One region of the Heyndrickxia sp. FW510-T9 genome, then DNA from elsewhere that is predicted to be linked to it. Evidence: riboswitches for the same ligand, from Rfam matches in the RefSeq annotation. Region 1 holds a riboswitch; each other region holds the start of a gene.
What was found. Region 1 has a riboswitch for S-adenosylmethionine ahead of AC3WJF_RS12470 (5-methyltetrahydropteroyltriglutamate--homocysteine S-methyltransferase). Riboswitches for the same ligand answer to the same signal wherever they lie in the genome.
Positions count from the first base shown of each region.

Region 2: another riboswitch for S-adenosylmethionine. It lies ahead of AC3WJF_RS14075 (O-acetylhomoserine aminocarboxypropyltransferase/cysteine synthase family protein); the one in region 1 lies ahead of AC3WJF_RS12470 (5-methyltetrahydropteroyltriglutamate--homocysteine S-methyltransferase).
Region 3: another riboswitch for S-adenosylmethionine. It lies ahead of AC3WJF_RS16850 (2,3-diketo-5-methylthiopentyl-1-phosphate enolase); the one in region 1 lies ahead of AC3WJF_RS12470 (5-methyltetrahydropteroyltriglutamate--homocysteine S-methyltransferase).
Region 4: another riboswitch for S-adenosylmethionine. It lies ahead of metK (methionine adenosyltransferase); the one in region 1 lies ahead of AC3WJF_RS12470 (5-methyltetrahydropteroyltriglutamate--homocysteine S-methyltransferase).

Region 1 is NZ_JBYSWK010000021.1:56,611-61,287, forward strand. It holds gene AC3WJF_RS12460 (hypothetical protein) at 1-144, opposite strand, end outside; gene AC3WJF_RS12465 (pentapeptide repeat-containing protein) at 495-974, shown strand; gene AC3WJF_RS12470 (5-methyltetrahydropteroyltriglutamate--homocysteine S-methyltransferase) at 1,108-2,235, opposite strand; SAM riboswitch class I at 2,317-2,417, opposite strand; gene AC3WJF_RS12475 (GNAT family N-acetyltransferase) at 3,208-3,807, shown strand; gene AC3WJF_RS12480 (NUDIX hydrolase) at 3,847-4,293, shown strand.
Region 2 is NZ_JBYSWK010000026.1:53,931-58,607, reverse strand. It holds gene metX (homoserine O-acetyltransferase MetX) at 44-1,084, opposite strand; gene AC3WJF_RS14075 (O-acetylhomoserine aminocarboxypropyltransferase/cysteine synthase family protein) at 1,081-2,382, opposite strand; SAM riboswitch class I at 2,673-2,785, opposite strand; gene AC3WJF_RS14070 (trans-sulfuration enzyme family protein) at 2,878-4,017, opposite strand; gene cls (cardiolipin synthase) at 4,447-4,677, opposite strand, start outside.
Region 3 is NZ_JBYSWK010000038.1:15,034-19,710, reverse strand. It holds gene AC3WJF_RS16860 (carbon-nitrogen family hydrolase) at 1-558, opposite strand, end outside; gene AC3WJF_RS16855 (pyridoxal phosphate-dependent aminotransferase) at 709-1,881, shown strand; SAM riboswitch class I at 1,967-2,073, shown strand; gene AC3WJF_RS16850 (2,3-diketo-5-methylthiopentyl-1-phosphate enolase) at 2,142-3,353, shown strand; gene AC3WJF_RS16845 (2-hydroxy-3-keto-5-methylthiopentenyl-1-phosphate phosphatase) at 3,350-4,012, shown strand; gene AC3WJF_RS16840 (methylthioribulose 1-phosphate dehydratase) at 4,009-4,647, shown strand; gene AC3WJF_RS16835 (cupin domain-containing protein) at 4,644-4,677, shown strand, end outside.
Region 4 is NZ_JBYSWK010000059.1:16,510-21,186, reverse strand. It holds gene asnB (asparagine synthase (glutamine-hydrolyzing)) at 1-1,226, opposite strand, end outside; gene metK (methionine adenosyltransferase) at 1,423-2,619, opposite strand; SAM riboswitch class I at 2,857-3,022, opposite strand; gene pckA (phosphoenolpyruvate carboxykinase (ATP)) at 3,299-4,677, shown strand, end outside.

The sequences.
Region 1 (4,677 bases):
ATTGACACGGATCATTTCATGAATATCGCGGTCATAACGGATTCTTGTATGCTTGGATTCAAGACGTTCAAACTCATCCCTTTTATTAATTGATTTTGACTGAAGAAACCAACTTTTAAATTCATAAAAAATATTTGTCATCATCAAAATCCCTCCGAAATATGAGTAATGGTTTTCATAATGTTATTTTAAACTCCATTTTTTAAGGTTGGATTAAGTTGGTGTTAAACATTTATTTTGTTGATAGCGAAGTTCGGAATTACGTGCTATATAGTACTAGATGGCTTAAGTTTGGTTATTTAGCTTTACTCCACAAAAATACGAACTGACTCTGAAGGTTATTGTTTTCACGTTTTAGAGAGTAAGTAAATATTTTAATACTGCTAATTGTCGAACGATAAAATATTTTAGGAGAAGGAGTTTTTATTTAGATTAAAGAACTTTATTGAGATATAGAAATTGAATACTTAACACAATCAATGGGGGGTTATGTTATGGTGTTGGAAGTTAAAAACTTTGATTTGAAGATGGCAGATATTTCTGGTTCGAAGTGGAAAGAAGTTAGAGCTGAGGAGCTAGAAATTGACAACGTCAGTTTGGCTAAAACTAAAATTAATAACGTAAATATGCACAAAATGGTAATAAATGATGTGAATATGGGCGAAAGCAAAATCTCAAACGCTAATCTATCTGGAGTAGAAATTCAGCATGCAAACTTTAGCCATGCTGTTATTGACCATGTTCATTTATTTGGGACTGAATTTCATAACGTTGTATTTCCAGTCGAAGGTGATGAGAATTACAATCCAAATGGACAATATAAAACAATAAGTTTTCATAATTGTGACCTTACAAAAGGACAGTTAAAAAACTGTAATTTATCCAATATGGAGATTACTGATTGCGATATTTCTGGATTAAAGATTAATGGAATATTAATTGAGGAATTAATTAAGAACAAACAAAATGAGTAGTTCCTTTTAAATTCCAATTCGTTAGTATGATTAAGGTACTTTATTAATAAAAGAAAAAATTTAATGTGAAGACAGCTAAATAAAAATACCTCCTACCCTAATGATAGGAGGCATTTTTGTTAATCACTAAGCTTTAGACGGTACCCCATACGCTTTCAGCAAGTTTAATTATGTGTCTTATCTTATTCCATTGATCCTCTTCTGTTAAAATATTGCCTTCTTCTGTACTAGCAAATCCACATTGAGGACTTAATGCTAGATTTTCTAAAGGAATATATTGACTTGCTTCTTTAATTCTCGCTTTTATTTTGCACGTGTCTTCTAGTTCCGGAAATTTAGATGTAACTAATCCTAATACAACGGTTAGGTTATGATGATGAAAGCTATTTAATGGTTTGAAATCACCTGAGCGATTATCGTCGTATTCTAGGAAAAGCCCATCTACATGTAAGTTGGCGAATATGGCATCTGATATCGTATCATATCCGCCGCTTGTAATATAGGTAGATCGAAAGTTCCCTCTGCAAATATGCATAGTTATTAACATATCATCAGGTCTTTTAGAAATAGCTTCATTTAGGCAGCGAACTCTAGTATCGATGATATCTTGTACATCCATTCCATGTTTTTCAACGACTGCTTTTATACGGTCTTCCGACACAAAGTCAATCCAGGAAGTATCATCTAACTGAAGATAACGACAGCCTGCATCATAGAAGGCTTGAATGGCTTTTTGATAAGCTGCAACTGTATCAATATAGAACTGTTCTTGGTTGTTAATATAATATTCATCACCTTGAATTCTAGTAAATAACATGTTCGGACTTGGAATAGAAAACTTCGCAATCTGACTTCCGTCACCGTATTTTTCCACTGCTTGTTTTAAGAACGTAAAGTGTTCTAGCATATAGTGTCCATTAAACTCTACTTTTCCAACTACTTTAATGGCATTATTCTTTGGTTTGTCACCTTTAAAGTTATTAATATACTCTGCTTCAAATAACTCAACGCCTTCTAAACCTGCCAAGAAATCTAAGTGCCAATACGAACGTCTAAATTCACCATCTGTGATGGACTTAAGCCCAACCTCGATTTCCTTTTGAACCAGCTTCTCAATTTCTGCATCCTCCACAGCTTTTAAGGCATCTTTATCGATTTCCCCATTTGCAAAGGCCTTTCTCGCTTTTTTAATTGGTTCTGTGCGAAGAAAACTACCTACATGATCTGCTTTAAATGGTGCTTTAACTAATGTTTTGGTCATAAATTCATTTCCCTCTTTCCTATAAAAATAAAACCCTCTTCTTACAAATAAGAAGAGGGACAATTTCCATAAACGTATCTCTTCTTATCTTCTAGCAATTGCTACTGGAATTGGCACAGTACTCAAATAAGTCTGTTGCCGAGGCTTCGCAGGGCCAGTCCCTCCGCCTCTCTAGATAAGAATATTCGAAAATATTTAACTATAAGTTAAATTACACCTGTTAGGTTATTCTGTCAATGAAAAAATCTGCTATGTTACGGATAAAGTGGATGGAAGAAGAAAAAATCTAATGGTGGCTTTCCTTAAAAAATTTTACGCGGACCCTGAGTCCGCTATTTTCATAAAAAACCCTATTTTAGTGGTGATTGCGGACACACGTTCCGCTATTTGCTGAAAATCACACAAAAATACCCCTTTTTCAGCGTAATAGCGGAACGTGTGTCCGCTAAAAACGTGAAATCACCATTTTTTCCACATATAACGGAACGAGTGTCCTCCTAATTCTAAATACATGAAAAATCTTATTGATGAACACGTACCAAATAATTATTACGATATTTTTCGTTTGTCTATCGATAAATAATATACATTTCTCAATAAGAAAATTAAGTTACTTTCTGGTAGTGCTAAAGGAAATGCTTTAAACATTGTGCGGACATAGACATTATTTTTTGCTGCTGTTTACTAGGATACACATGGTTTGCAAAAAAAATTGATTCAATATTCTTCCGCAAAAGGTTGTTTACAATAAAATAAAGTTTCTGTATAATTAGAACAGTTAGTAAATACGTTAATGAGGGAGGGGATTTATTATGATTAAATCTAATTGTATACAGACTAAGTTTTACGTCGGTGTGTCCCCCTCAGGATTAAGCTAATAGATATTGAATAATAATTTATTTCATTTAAAGGCCTTCGTAAAATAGCGGAGGTCTTTATTTATTTAACTAACTTTGGAATAGGAGATTTGTTATGAAAATTAGACCATATCAAATAGATGATGAACAGGGATGGGTAAGATGCAGAGTCTTATCGTTCTTAGATACTGCGTACTTTGACAATGTATTAAAGGAAAAGGAAATGTATGAGAACTCAGCAATTGAATTAGTCGCTGAAGAGGAAGGTCAAATTGTTGGATTAATAGATATAGAGTATGAAATTAAGGAGCGTACAGTATGTTCAAGAGGAACTGGACTTGGAGGAATGATATGGCATATTGCAGTTCATCCTGACTTTAGGAGAAAAGGTATTGGCACACAGCTTCTTAATGAAGCGGAAAAGATTGCTAAAAGTAAGGGGTTAAATCGATTGGAAGCTTGGACAAGAGATGATGAATGGGTAAATAAATGGTATGTGAAAAGTGGATTTATGAAGGTTGAATCCTATTTACATGTATATATGGATGGCGGAAAAGAGTTAGACGGGGCAATGAAAAGTGAAATACCTAAACTTTATCCTGTTCAGGCATTTGCTCATTATGTTGGAGATAACTTTGACTTAGTAAAGGAAAAGTTTAATAGAGTTCACGAATGTGTTTGTTTTGAAAAACGGTTGGAGAAATTTGATAGCTAGGCATTAACATTAACGTAAATATTTTTTGGGGGAATTTATATGTTTATAGTAAACGTAGAAGGCGCAATTCATCGAGACGGTAAATGGCTATTAATTCTAAGAAGTGAAAAAGAGGAACATGCAGGAGGAGGTCTTTCTCTTGTTGGTGGAAAATGCGAAATAGAGGGAGTCTCTTCAAATATTTTAGAAAGGACTTTGCATCGAGAAATTTATGAAGAAGTTGGAATCGAAGTGACAGGACTTAGATATGTAAACAGCTCCTCATTTGTTACCGATTCAGGTTTACATGTAATAGACATCGTTTTTCTATGTTTCCATCAATCTGGCGAACCTTATGCTAAAAGCACCGACGAAGTTGATGATGTCGTATGGATGACAACTTCAGAGATCACGGCTCATAAAGAATTACCTTCTTATCTAAAAGAAAATGTAAAGCTTGCAGAGAGTTTACTAATAGAAACTATTCCAATGGATCAAATTACTTGAACAAGGATTTCCGACTTTTAAATCGAATTAAAATAATATAAAAGAGTTAACGAGTTCTTAATAAGGGTTATGAAGGACAAAATGAGCTAGAAAAAGAGTCAAAGTGTCCTTCATAAAGGGTATCAAGGACAAAATGAGCTAGAAAAAGAGTCAAAGTGTCCTTCATAAAGGGTATCAAGGACAAAGTCAGCTAGAAAAAGAGTCAAAGTGTCCTTCATAAAGGTTATCAAGGACAAAGTCAGCTAGAAAAAGAGTCAAAGTGTTCTTCATAATGGTTATCAAGGACAAAATGAGCAAGAAAAAGAGTCAAAGTGACCTTCATAATGGTTATCAAGGACAAAATCAGAAAGAAAGGTAGAAAAAATGTCCTTAATAAGAATATAT
Region 2 (4,677 bases), on a different contig from region 1:
TCGGCATATACAACACTATGAATAGGTGCACATCACGCTATCATTAATTTGTACTACTTACACCGGTTAGTTTTTTTTCTAATTGATGCTGTATTAAATGGCCCCAGTTCTCGAATTCTACTAAAAAACCATCATGGCCAAAATCAGTCTGGATCTTAAAAAAGTTGCCATTTGGTACTGCTTGAATAAAGGCTTGAATCTCTTCACTTGGATAAATAAGATCATGCTCAAATCCAATTCCCGTTACATAGGCTTTGATACAAGAGGCTGCTTGCCCCCAGCCTCCTCTGCCTCTGCCTATATCATGTGAATTCATGGCTTTAAGCAAAACTAGATAGCTATTCACATCAAAGCGTTTTGCTAATTTTTCCCCTTGATAGTGCAAATAAGATTCCACACTATATAAATCTGAAGAATGTCTTTCCCGCCCGAATCGCTGCGAAAATAACGTTGGACTACGATACGTTACCATTCCTGCCATTCTTGCAACTTCAAAGCCTTTTACTTCATGAGAAAATTGATAATACCCATTTTTAAAATTCGCATCCCCTTCGATTGCTGCAATCCCGATGCGGTTAAAGGCAATTCCGTAATCACTCAATGCTGGGGTCGATGCAAGCACAAAAAGCTGTTCCATATCATCTGGATACAAAACTCCCCACTCTAATACCTGCATGCCACCTAAAGATCCACCAATTACAGCTTTTAGCTCTCGAATACCTAGTTGGTTTAAAGCTTTACGCTGGGCGTGAACCATATCCCGGATCGTAATAGTGGGAAAGGATGAGCGATATTCTGGCTGACCAGATAAAGGACCAGTCGAGCCATCACAGCCACCTAAAACATTAAAAGTAATCACTTGCCAATGATCGGTATCAATATTCTTCCCACTGCCAATGAGCCCACTCCACCAGCCAAGCTCCTCGTTCGTTCCAATCGAAAATTGATTTCCGGTTAATGCATGGCATACAAGGATAACTGGAGCATTCTCAGGGCCTTGTCGTTCATAAGCTAGCTCAATATCTAGCATTCCACCATTTTCTAATTCCATTTTGCCGATACTTGTTGTTTGAATGTTTGTCATAATACCGAAACAGCTGTTGCTTTTTCTATGGCTTGCTCAAGATCAGCAATAATATCTTCTACTGCTTCCAAACCAACAGATAGACGAATTAGCTCTTCTGTTACACCTGTTTGTTTTAAATCTTCTGCGCTTAATTGTTGATGAGTAGTGGATGCTGGGTGGATAATTAGTGATTTCGCATCCCCGACATTCGCTACATGTGACCAAAGCTGAATATTATCGATCACCTTACGCCCTGCTTCTCTTCCGCCTTTTATGCCAAAATTCACAATGGAACCAAATCCATCTTTGAAATACTTTTTTGCTAATTCATGGGAAGGATGGCTCTCTAAGCCTGTATAGCTTACCCACTCGACTGCAGGGTGATTTTGTAAAAACTGTGCAACTTCAAGGGCATTTTCATTATGTTTTGGTACTCGTAAATGCAATGTTTCAAGTCCTTGCAAAAATAAGAATGCACTATCTGGACTTAATGCTGGACCAAAATCACGAAGCAATTGAACACGAAGCTTCGTAGCAAAAGCGGCCTGTGGTACGTCCACTCCATAACGCAGACCATGGTAGCTTACATCCGGTTCCTTGAAGCCTGGGAATTTATCACTGTTCCAGTCAAATTTTCCGCCATCTACAACCACTCCCCCAATTGCTGTGCCGTGACCACCAATCCATTTTGTTGCTGAGTGAACAACGATATCTGCTCCCCATTTGATAGGGTTAGTTAAGTAAGGAGTGCCAAACGTATTATCGACAATCAAAGGAATACCATTTTCATGGGCAACCTTTGCAACTGCCTCTACATCTAATACGTGCAAGCTTGGATTTCCGATAATTTCGGCGAACAATGCTTTTGTGTTTGGTGTAATTGCTTTTCGAAAGTTTTCCGGATCATCGGCATCAACGAATTTAACATTAATTCCGTACTTTGGAAGCGTTACTGCAAATAGATTGTAAGTACCTCCGTAAAGATTTCCTGCAGCTACGATCTCATCCCCTGTACCCGCAAGATTTAGTATGGAGAATGCTATTGCTGCGGATCCTGATGCTAGGGCAACTGCCGCAGTTCCTCCTTCAAGCAAGGCAACACGTTTTTCAAAAACATCTACTGTTGGATTTCCAATTCGGGAATAGATATAACCTTCTTGTTCTAACGCAAATAAGCCTTGTGCGTAATCAGTATCTTTAAAAACATAGGATGTCGTTTTATATACGGGAACTGTGCGAGATCCTGTTGTAGGATCCGCTTGTTGACCTCCGTGAAGTAATAATGTTTCTGGGCGAAGTTGTTTTTGTTCTGTCATCTTTACATTCCTCCATTTTTTTGTTTTAAAGGCTTTTTTCTTATACTTTGTTGCTTTTAAAGCTGAAAAACCTGTAAGCATCGTTAATTAGGTTATTAGTGAATAGACCTTTTAAGAATAGATGCTCCTGAACTGAGTCCGTATTAGGATTGATAGCCATTTACGAAAAACAACAATCTTTACGAAAACAGTCTTTGTTAATCGAGAAATTTTCAAGACAAGGGTGGGGTTTACAAAGAGGAAATTAAAAAACCCTCTTCATAAGAAGAGGGTTCATATACAGATTCCTCCCCTTATCTTTCAGATCACTTCGATCTGTAGGAATTAGCACCTTATCAAACATGGGTGTTTGATGGTTGCCGGGCATCAAAGGGCCTAGTCCCTCCGCCGCTCTCGATAAGAGTATTCATTTAGTTTTCATAAAATTTTAAATTGCTCTTAATGTGCATTATAGAAGAGTCGGAAATCATAAGTCAATAGTTTTTTGAAAAATTATTAAAGTGATAATTCGATTGCTTTTTCAAATTGACCAATAATATCTTGCGCATCCTCAATCCCAATAGAGATGCGAACTACTTGTTTAGTAATGCCAATTTTATGTTGGAGCTCAGATGGCAATGCCCGATGGGATGTGCCAAGTGGATAGGAAACAGTCGTTTCAACACCTGCTAAAGTTGGAACGATTTTTACCCAGCCAAGGGATGAAAAAAATCGATTAATATCGCATTTCTCCGCTAATTCAATCGTGACAATTGCTCCATTTCCTTTTTCAGATACAAACTCAGGGTAGTAAACTTTTTTTACTGACGGGTTTGTTCTAAGGGAAATCGCTAATTGTTTTGCATTTGCAGCTTGTCGTTCCATGCGCAGTGCTAATGTTTTCATGCCACGACATGTTAACCACGCCTCAAATGGGCTTAAGTTAGCCCCAAGATTGACAACTTTTTCGCGCGCTTTTTTCACAAGCTCTGTTTCTCCCACCAAAACCCCTGCTGTTACATCACTATGACCGCCTAAATACTTTGTCGCACTATGGACAACCAGGTCAATTCCTTCTAGATATGGCTGCTTCAAATAAGGGCTCGCGAAAGTATTATCGACCATCGTAGTAATGGCATTTTCTTTTGCTATTTCAACTAATTTTCCAATATCCTCTATACGTAAAAATGGATTGGTTACCGTTTCCGAATAAAGCAGGGTTGTATTTTTTTGAATGGCATTTTTCACTTGTTCAGAATCCTCGAATGGAACAAATGTCGTTTCAATACCGAATTGTTTAAGCTCTTCTTTTAATAGATGATAGGTTCCACCATATAGGTCCTCCGCTGCTACTATATGATCTCCTGCTTTTGCTATCGATAAAATTCCTGCTAAAATAGCAGACAAACCTGATGAGGCCGCAACTCCTGCTGGTGCACCTTCCAATGCCGCAACAGCCTGCCCCAATTCATCGGTATTCGGATTTCCTGTTCGACTATAAAGGTAAGGAGATTCCCCCTGATAGAAACCTTCTAACTCTTCCAAACTCGAAAACGTAAAAGCTGTCGTTTGATAGATTGGTGTCGTTTTACTACGTATGGCATTCGTGTTTTTCAATGAGCTATGTACTGCTTTTGTATCAAATGAAACGTCCAATTTCCACACCCCGCATATTGTATTTATGGCTCTTTTCTTAAACTTTATTTTTATTGTAAAATGAAAATCTTTTTCCTTCTTTATTCGACTTAAGAATGGTTAGTCCTTTTAAGAAAAGATGCCCCGAAGCTCAGTCTATATTAGAATAAATAAACATTTACGAGAAACACAATCTATAAGAAAGTAGCCTATTTGATTAAATCAGATTGTACGACTGGAAAGTTTTGATGTCAAAGGATTTTTATTTTGAGTGCATGGGCACCCAGAATATAGTACTGTTCCAAATGGTGGTCGAACTGCTTGAACAAGTGAAATTAGCTCCTCAAATTTCTACAAGCCTTTATGAGGGGCGAATAACAGTGCAGTGAAAGTAGATCGGCCGACCTTTGCATATTTAAAACCGAGATGTTAACAACATCTCGGCAGTATCTACAATATAGGCGATAATAGTCGTGAAATAGATTCCTTGAAGCGGATAGACTTCGGACGTGTTCGGTAATCTTCGATGGTTAGCTCCCGAGATTTTAGCATATCTTCTTTGTAAATGGCTTCGAGCTTTTTCGCAATATATTGGCTATATAGAAAGGCATTTACCTCGAAGTTTAAGCGGAAGCTGCGGTTATCGATATTTGCTGTACCAACCGTTGCGATTTTCCCGTC
Region 3 (4,677 bases), on a different contig from region 1:
AGCTATCAATAAGCTTTTCCAGTGATGTAACCTAGGATTTGGCCATTCGGCTGAAACGAAGATCGCCTTTGCTCCATTTAACGCATGCTTGCGAATCCACTCCGGAAAACGAATATCGTAGCAAATAACTGTGCCAAATGTTTCATTTTCCAGTTCGAATAATCCGTCTCCTTTCCCACCTTGAAGATACAGGTGCTCATCCATCAATTTAAAAAGATGCAGCTTATCGTATTCTTTAACCAATTGTCCATTACGATCCACAATTAGCATCGTATTGAAGATTCCATCGTCTGTTTTTTTCGCAACGGATCCTCCAATTAGGTGTATTTTATATTCCTTCGCTGCATTTTGCAGAAAACTCAAAGATTCTGCTGCATTTTCATCGCCAATTTCGGATAATCGAGTTAAATCATATCCAGTAGTCCATAGTTCGGGCAGTACGGCAATATCACATTTTTCCTCTGCAGCTTTTTGAATCCATTTTCTAACTGTTGTGTAATTTTTATCTGGGCAGCCATACTCAATATCCATTTGAATGCAGGCAATCTTCCACTTCATCAATACCACTCCTCGAAAAATTCCTTTACATCGTCTTGTTTTCGTTATAACATTTGTAATTAGATTTTGAAAGAAAAATTTAAAAGCAATTAAATATTCAATACAATTACTGTTCAAAACTTGATAAATATATATTAAAAGGGTGATTCTATGAAAACGTTTCCGACATCCGATATTCTGACCCACTTACCAAAGCAATTTTTTGCCTCCTTAGTTTCAAAGGTGGAGAAGGAGAAAGCGAAGGGGCATGATGTGATAAATCTTGGGCAGGGAAATCCGGATCAGCCTACACCGGACCTTATTGTTCAGCGATTACAGGAGGCAGCTTCAAATCCTAATAATCATAAATATTCCCCTTTTAGAGGATATAGTTATTTAAAAGAAGCGGTAGCAACATTCTACAAACGTGAATACGGGGTAACAATTGATGCGGAAACTGAAGTGGCAGTTTTATTTGGCGGAAAAGCAGGTCTTGTAGAGATTTCCCAATGCTTGCTGAATCCCGGTGATACTGTTCTTGTACCGGACCCTGGTTATCCAGATTATATGTCTGGGGTAGCGTTAGCTCAAGCCGCCATGTATAATATGCCTTTGCTTGCGGAAAATCATTTCTTGCCAAAATTTAATTCGATTCCAAAAGAAGTAGCTGATTCGGGAAAATTGATGTTTTTAAACTATCCAAATAACCCAACAGGTGTATGTGCTGATTTGTCTTTCTTTGATGAAACTGTTCAATTTGCGGAAGAGCATAATATTTGTGTGGTTCACGATTTTGCTTATGGTGCAATAGGATTTGATGGTAAAAAGCCTGTGAGCTTCTTGCAAGCCGAAGGAGCAAAAAATACGGGAATAGAAATTTATACATTATCCAAAACGTATAATATGGCAGGTTGGCGAGTAGGCTTTGCTGTAGGAAACGCTAGTGTGATCGAAGCAATCAATTTATTGCAAGATCATTTGTATGTCAGCTTATTTGGAGCAATTCAAGAAGCTGCTGCTACTGCGTTATTAGAATCACAAGAATGCGTCGATAAATTAACTACGATGTATGAGAGCCGGAGAAATGCTTTTATTGATAGGCTGCAAAACATTGGATGGGACGTTAAAGCACCAAAGGGATCTTTTTTTGCATGGTTAAAGGTTCCTGAAGGATATTCTTCGATTGAATTTTCGGATTTGTTATTGGAGAAGGCCCATGTTGCAGTTGCACCTGGTATCGGTTTTGGAGAATATGGGGAAGGTTACGTAAGAGTAGGTCTTTTAACGACCGAATCAAGATTGATAGAAGCAGTAAATCGTATAGAAAAATTAAATATTTTTTAATTGACAAGGCCAAAAAGTGGTGGCATAATTCATAATAATTTGAAGTGAAAAGTAATTCATCAATATAAAACAAAAAATAAATTGATTCTTATCAAGAGCAGGTGGAGGGACAAGCCCTTTGAAGCCCGGCAACCGATCTAATAGTTTTAGACACGGTGCTAATTCTTGCAGCTATAGGCTGAGAGATAAGAAGAAGTTTTCCTGTAAAACCTCTTCTTTTGAAGAGGTTTTTTCAATTTTTAATGTGGAGGGAAAATAACTTGAGTGAAGTAATCGCATACTACTCCATATACGGAGAACCGAACACTTTTGATAAAAAGGCGGAAGATATTGCATTAGGATTAACCATTGGATCATGGACAAATTTGCCGATCCTTGAACAGGAACAGTTAATAAAGCACAAAGGCAGAGTCATATCTGTGGAAGAGGTTAACACGGTTTCTGAAAAAGAAGCGAAAGCTATCATAAAAATCGCATATCCATCGGCAAACTTTAGTGCGGATATACCAGCTATTTTGACGACGGTTTTTGGAAAACTCTCGTTAGATGGGAAAGTAAGATTAGTAGATTTAGAGTTTGAAGGTGATATTGCAAAGTATTTTCCGGGCCCGCGTTTTGGAATACAAGGCATTCGTGAAAAGCTTAATATATTTGAACGTCCACTGCTTATGAGTATTTTTAAAGGTGTAATCGGCAGGGATATCCCATTTTTAGCTAGTCAGCTTCGCTTACAAGCACTTGGTGGTGTTGATTTAGTTAAAGATGATGAGATTTTATTTGATAACGAAACCGCACCTTTTGAAAAGCGGATCGAAATGGGACGAAGAGTTTTGGATACTGTGTTTCAAGAAACGGGACATCGAACCCTATATGCAGTTAACTTAACTGGCAGAACTTTTGAGCTAACTAAGAAAGCGAGAAGAGCCAAAGAATTAGGTGCAGATGTATTATTATTTAATGTTTTCACCTATGGCTTAGATGTTTTACAGGAATTACGAGAAGATGATGAGATTAGTTTGCCGTTAATGGCACATCCATCCTTTAGTGGGGCGATAACACAATCAAAAGAATACGGTGTTTCCCATTCCTTGCTATTAGGTAAATTGCTCCGTTTAGCTGGGGCGGATTTCTCGCTTTTTCCATCTCCATATGGAAGTGTAGCATTGGAAAAAAACGCTGCACTGGGGATAGGTAAAGCTTTAACAGAAGAAAGCTTTGTAAAACCAGCTTTCCCTGTTCCTTCCGCAGGGATTCATCCTGGCCTGGTGCCGCTTCTTTATAAAGATTTTGGTATAGATAGTGTTATTAATGCAGGTGGAGGAGTTCACGGACATCCTAAGGGTGCTATTGGCGGTGCAAAAGCATTTAGGCAGGCTATCCATGCAGTCATGCAAAATCAGCCGTTAGACGATGCAGCATCCCAATTTCCTGAGTTAAAGACAGCACTTGCATTATGGGGGGCAGCGAAGTGAAGCAGCCGGTAATTTTTTGCGATTTCGACGGGACAATAACAAATTCAGATAATATCATTTCCATTATGAAGCATTTTGCTCCTATTGGCTGGGAGCAAATTAAGGACCAAGTACTTTCTCAAACGATCACGATTCAAGAGGGTGTTGGCAAAATGTTTTCCTTATTGCCCTCTGCAAATAAGGAGAAAATTATTCAATTTGTTAGAGAAAATGCAACGATTAGGGATGGCTTTCAAGATTTTGTGCATTATGCAGATTCAAAACAAATTCCTTTTTATATTGTAAGCGGTGGAATTGACTTCTTTGTATATCCAATGCTAGAGTCATTCGGACCATTTCAAGATGTTTATTGCAATCATGGCGATTTCAGCAGTGATAAGATACAAATTCAGTGGCCAAATCCATGTGACGAGTATTGTTCCAATGGATGCGGATGCTGTAAAACTTCTATCATTCGAAAGCTTACTAATGAGGAACAATTAAAAATTGTAATAGGTGACTCGATAACAGACTTAGAAGCTGCTAAAGTCGCTGATATTATTTTGGCAAGGGATTTTCTCGCGGATAAATGTAAAGAATTTGGACTTCATTATTATCCATTCCAAACCTTCAACGATTGTATAGATATTTTAGAAAAAGAATTGGAGGTGAGGGTATGACCATCCAAGATGAAAGATGGAATGAACTGGCTGATATAAAGGATGAATTAGCAGCAAGGGATTGGTTCATGGGTACTAGTGGAAATCTCGCTATTAAGGTTCAGGAGAATCCAGTCCAGTTTCTAGTAACGGCAAGCGGGAAGGATAAAAGAAAAAGAACTACTGAAGATTTCTTATTAGTGAATCAATATGGAGAATCAGTACAGGCAACAGATTTAAAACCTTCTGCTGAAACATTGCTTCATTGTGAAATTTATCAAAGAACAGGTGCTGGGTGCAGTCTGCATGTACATACAGTAGCCAATAATGTTATTTCAGAGTTGTATTCTTCAGAGAAAGAGGTGGTGTTCAAAGGTCAAGAGCTAATAAAAGCATTTGATTTATGGGATGAAAAATCTGTTTTGAAAATTCCTATTATTCGAAATCACTCCGATATTCCTGAATTAGCTAGGGAGTTTTCTCAATATGTACACGAAGATAAAGGGGCAGTTTTAATTCAAAATCATGGTATTACTGTATGGGGTAAAAATGGATTTGAAGCTAAGAAGTTGCTAGAGGCTGCTGAATTTTTATTTCAATATCATCTTACCATTCTGCAATTAGAAAATAGTAAAATAGGAGGAACTAAATTATGACAACGATTAAGATACAAGGTACTAACAGAG
Region 4 (4,677 bases), on a different contig from region 1:
TTGCCCTTAACACCTTCAGGAAGAATTTTAGCCAATGCTTTTAAAAGAGATTTTCCAACTGCAGGGATTTTATTAAATACTTCTAAAGATTGTGGTTCTCGGTAAATATTATATCCACCAAATAACTCATCTGCCCCTTCACCTGACAATACAACAGTAACATGCTTTCTTGCTTCCCTAGCAACAAAATATAAAGGAACACATGCAGGATCTGCAAGTGGATCATCTAAATGCCACATAATTTTTGGGAGCTCATTCATATACTCCTCTGGTGAAATTACATAGCTAATATTTTCTACCCCTAGCTTTTCAGCTGTTTCTTTTGCAACATCAATTTCACTAAACCCATTACGTTCGAAACCTACCGAAAAGGTTTTAATATTTGGATTATATTGTTTCGCCATGGATGCAATGATGGATGAATCAATTCCACCAGATAGGAATGATCCTACTGGTACGTCACTGCGCATATGGACATTAACAGAATCGAAAAGAACATCTCTAATTTCTTTTACAAATTCATCTTCTGACTTATGAATTGGTTTAAAGGATGCCTTCCAATAGCGTTTAATATCCAAAGGTTGTCCAAGCTTTTTCACAAAGTAGTGGCCAGGTTCTAATTTTTCGATCCCAACTGTCATCGTTTCAGGTTCTGGAACAAATTGATACGTCATATAATGCTGAACAGCATCATAGTTCAACACATCGTTTTCCATTGCTAATAAGATGCTTTTCTTTTCGGAAGCAAAAAAAGTTCGATTTCCTTCTTCTTTATAAAAAAATGGTTTAATCCCAAAAGAATCACGTGCACCTAGCAAGGATTGTTCTTGTTTATCCCAAATAACAAATGCAAACATACCGCGCAGCTTTTCAACTGCCTTTTCCTGATAATGACTGTATAGCGCTAGAATTACTTCTGTATCGGATGATGTTGCAAATGTTAAGCCTGCTTCTATCAATTCATTTCGTAATTCTACATAATTATAAATTTCCCCATTAAAAATGATCCAATATCTTTCATTTTCATATGTTAATGGCTGATGACCGCTTTCTAAGTCAATAATGCTTAGACGACGGAAACCAAACTGTATATGTTCATCCTCAAAAAATCCGTCATCATCAGGCCCACGATGGGTAATGATATCATTCATATTTTTAAATAGTTGTTTATCTGTATCACGAAGTTCAATTGATTTATCGTGTACACAACCTATAAATCCACACATTATGTATGTCACCTACTCCATTTTTTTAAACTACTTAACTAACAAAATCATACACCTTATACTATCATTTTTCATTTCATTTTTGCAGTAGCCATTTTACTTATATAAACAAATAATTATTTCCAACATGTTAATCTTGATAAAATAAATAAAGAGAGGTTACGAATAATATTCTGTAACCCCCCTCCATTCTAACTTATTTCGTAAGTTGACTTAAAACTTCAGCCTTATCTGTTCTCTCCCAAGGTAAATCTAAATCATTACGCCCAAAATGACCATATGCAGCTGTTTGCTTATAGATTGGACGTCTTAAATCTAACATGTTGATAATCCCTGCAGGACGAAGATCAAAATTCTCACGTACAGCAGCAATCAATTTATCCTCTTCAACCTTACCAGTTCCGAAAGTATCAATGGAGATTGATACCGGTTGGGCAACACCAATAGCATATGCTAGTTGAACTTCACATTTATCTGCAAGTCCTGCAGCAACAATATTTTTTGCTACATAACGGGCAGCATATGCTGCTGAACGGTCTACTTTTGTAGGGTCCTTACCAGAGAAAGCACCGCCGCCATGGCGTGCATAACCACCATATGTGTCTACGATGATTTTACGTCCAGTTAAGCCCGCATCCCCTTGTGGTCCACCAATAACGAAGCGTCCAGTTGGATTGATAAAGTATTTTGTTTGGTCATCAATTAATTCTTTCGGAACAACAGGACTAATAACATATTCTTTTACATTGCGTTGAATTTGCTCTAAGCTAATTTCAGGATGATGCTGTGTTGAAATAACAATTGTATCAATTCTTACCGGTTTTCCGTTTTCATCATATTCAACCGTAACCTGTGTCTTCGCATCAGGGCGTAAATACGGAAGGATCTCCTCTTTACGAACCTCTGAAATTCTACGTGCAAGTTTATGTGCTAAAGAAATTGGCAATGGCATTAATTCCTTTGTTTCATTACATGCAAAACCGAACATTAATCCTTGATCTCCTGCACCGATTGCTTCGATTTCTTCTTCGGACATTTGACCTTCTCTTGCTTCTAACGCTTTATCGACACCCATTGCAATATCTGCAGACTGTTCATCAATAGAAGTTAGAACCGCACAAGTTTCTGCATCAAATCCGTATTTTGCGCGTGTATATCCAATGTTTTTAATGGTTCCACGAACAATTTTTGGAATATCAACATATGTGCTAGTAGTAATTTCACCTGCCACTAGGACAAGTCCTGTTGTAACCGATGTTTCACATGCTACCCGTGCGTTAGGATCCTTTGCTAAAATCGCATCCAATATTGCATCGGAAATTTGATCACATATTTTATCCGGATGGCCTTCGGTAACGGACTCAGATGTGAATAAATAACGTTTGTTTGTCATCTTTTTTCCTCCCTTTTATGGTTATGATTACTCTATATTTACGCCTCACGGTACTCCTGCCCTAATAGTATGAAATAATCAAAAGAATTTATCCTTGATTCTTTCAATATGCTCGTTCGAAAGACTTACTTCCATGATTCCAGCACTAAATCTATTGGTTTGGACGTATTAACTAAATAAAACCTTTCCTATTATAAAACTTGAGGAAAGGTTTACATCCGTTTTTTACGCCTTTCACTCTTATCGTTCAAGGATTTTACCTTGCTACAGGTTAGCACCTTTGCTTTTAAAGTGTTATAAAAATGAGTTGCTAAATTATGTATCTCTCATTTTTATAGAAAATCGGTAAAAGCTGGTTGCTGGGTTTCGTAGGGCCTGTCCCTCCACCATCTCGGGATAAGAGTATCCGTTCAAGGTAAAATCATACTTAATTTGCTACATCGTGTCAACAGTTTCATGCATTTTTTTATATTCATTATAGAATGTCATAAATCCGAATAATGCTGATCAATTCTACAATAATAAGGTTATATATTATAGAAAGAAAAAGGATAAAATGTTAACATTTTGTGTATTTGAAAAATAAGCTTATATAGTATAGACTAATTAAATAATTGTGTTATACTATTTAACATAACCGAAAAATATAAATTCTTTAATAAAGGATGGTAACGCATTCATGAATTCAATAAGTTTATCTAGAGAATTAGGCGAATTATTAAACGGAAATAATGTCTATACTCAATTATCAGTTCCTCGTTTAGTCGAAAAGGTATTAGCACGTAAAGAAGGAGTCTTAACATCAACTGGCGCCGTTCAGGCTGAAACCGGAAAATATACTGGGCGTTCCCCTAAAGATAAATTTATTGTTGAAGAACCTTCCGTCAAAGACAAAATTGATTGGGGTTCTGTCAATCAGCCAATATCTGTAGAAGCTTTTGATAGACTTTATCATAAGGTTATTTCCTATTTAGAAAGGCAAAATGAACTTTTTGTATTTAAAGGATTTGCTGGTGCTGATGAAAAAACTCGTCTACCTATTCAAGTTGTAAATGAATATGCATGGCATAATTTATTTGCACATCAGCTATTTATCCGCCCAACAAAAGAAGAATTAGCAACTCATGATGCACAATTTACAGTTTTATCGGCTCCAAATTTTAAAGCGGACCCACAATTAGATGGGACAAAATCAGAAACTTTTATCATCGTATCTTTTGAACGCCGAGTTATTTTAATTGGTGGAACGGAATATGCAGGTGAGATGAAAAAGTCGATTTTCTCGATTATGAATTATTTATTGCCTGAGGCTGGAATTTTGCCAATGCACTGTTCCGCGAATGTAGGTGCTGAGGGAGACGTAGCGTTATTCTTCGGACTTTCTGGAACGGGAAAAACAACTTTATCCGCAGATCCTAATCGTAAGCTAATCGGAGATGATGAGCATGGCTGGTCCGCAAATGGTGTTTTCAACATTGAAGGTGGCTGCTATGCAAAATGTATCGGATTAACTCGTGAAAAGGAACCGCAGATTTATGATGCGATTACGTTCGGTTCGGTATTAGAAAATGTAATGGTAGACCCTGAAACACATGAAGCTATTTATGATGATAACACACTAACTGAAAATACACGTGCGGCCTATCCAATTCAATCGATTGAAAATATTATTCAACCAAGTATTGCTGGGCATCCGCAAACGATTGTGTTTCTAACAGCTGATGCATTTGGTGTATTACCGCCAATTAGTAAATTAACGAAAGAACAAGCAATGTACCATTTCCTTAGTGGATATACATCGAAACTTGCAGGAACAGAGCGTGGAGTAACGGCTCCTGAAGCAACGTTCTCCACATGCTTCGGTGCACCATTCCTACCACTTCCTGCAACGGTCTATGCAGATATGCTCGGGAAGAAAATCGATGAATATGGTGTTGATGTATTTCTAGTTAATACAGGATGGACTGGCGGAGAATACGGTGTCGGTTCCCGTATGAAATTAAGTTATACACGCGCAATGGTTCAAGCTGCATTAGAAGGTGAATTACACCATTCTGA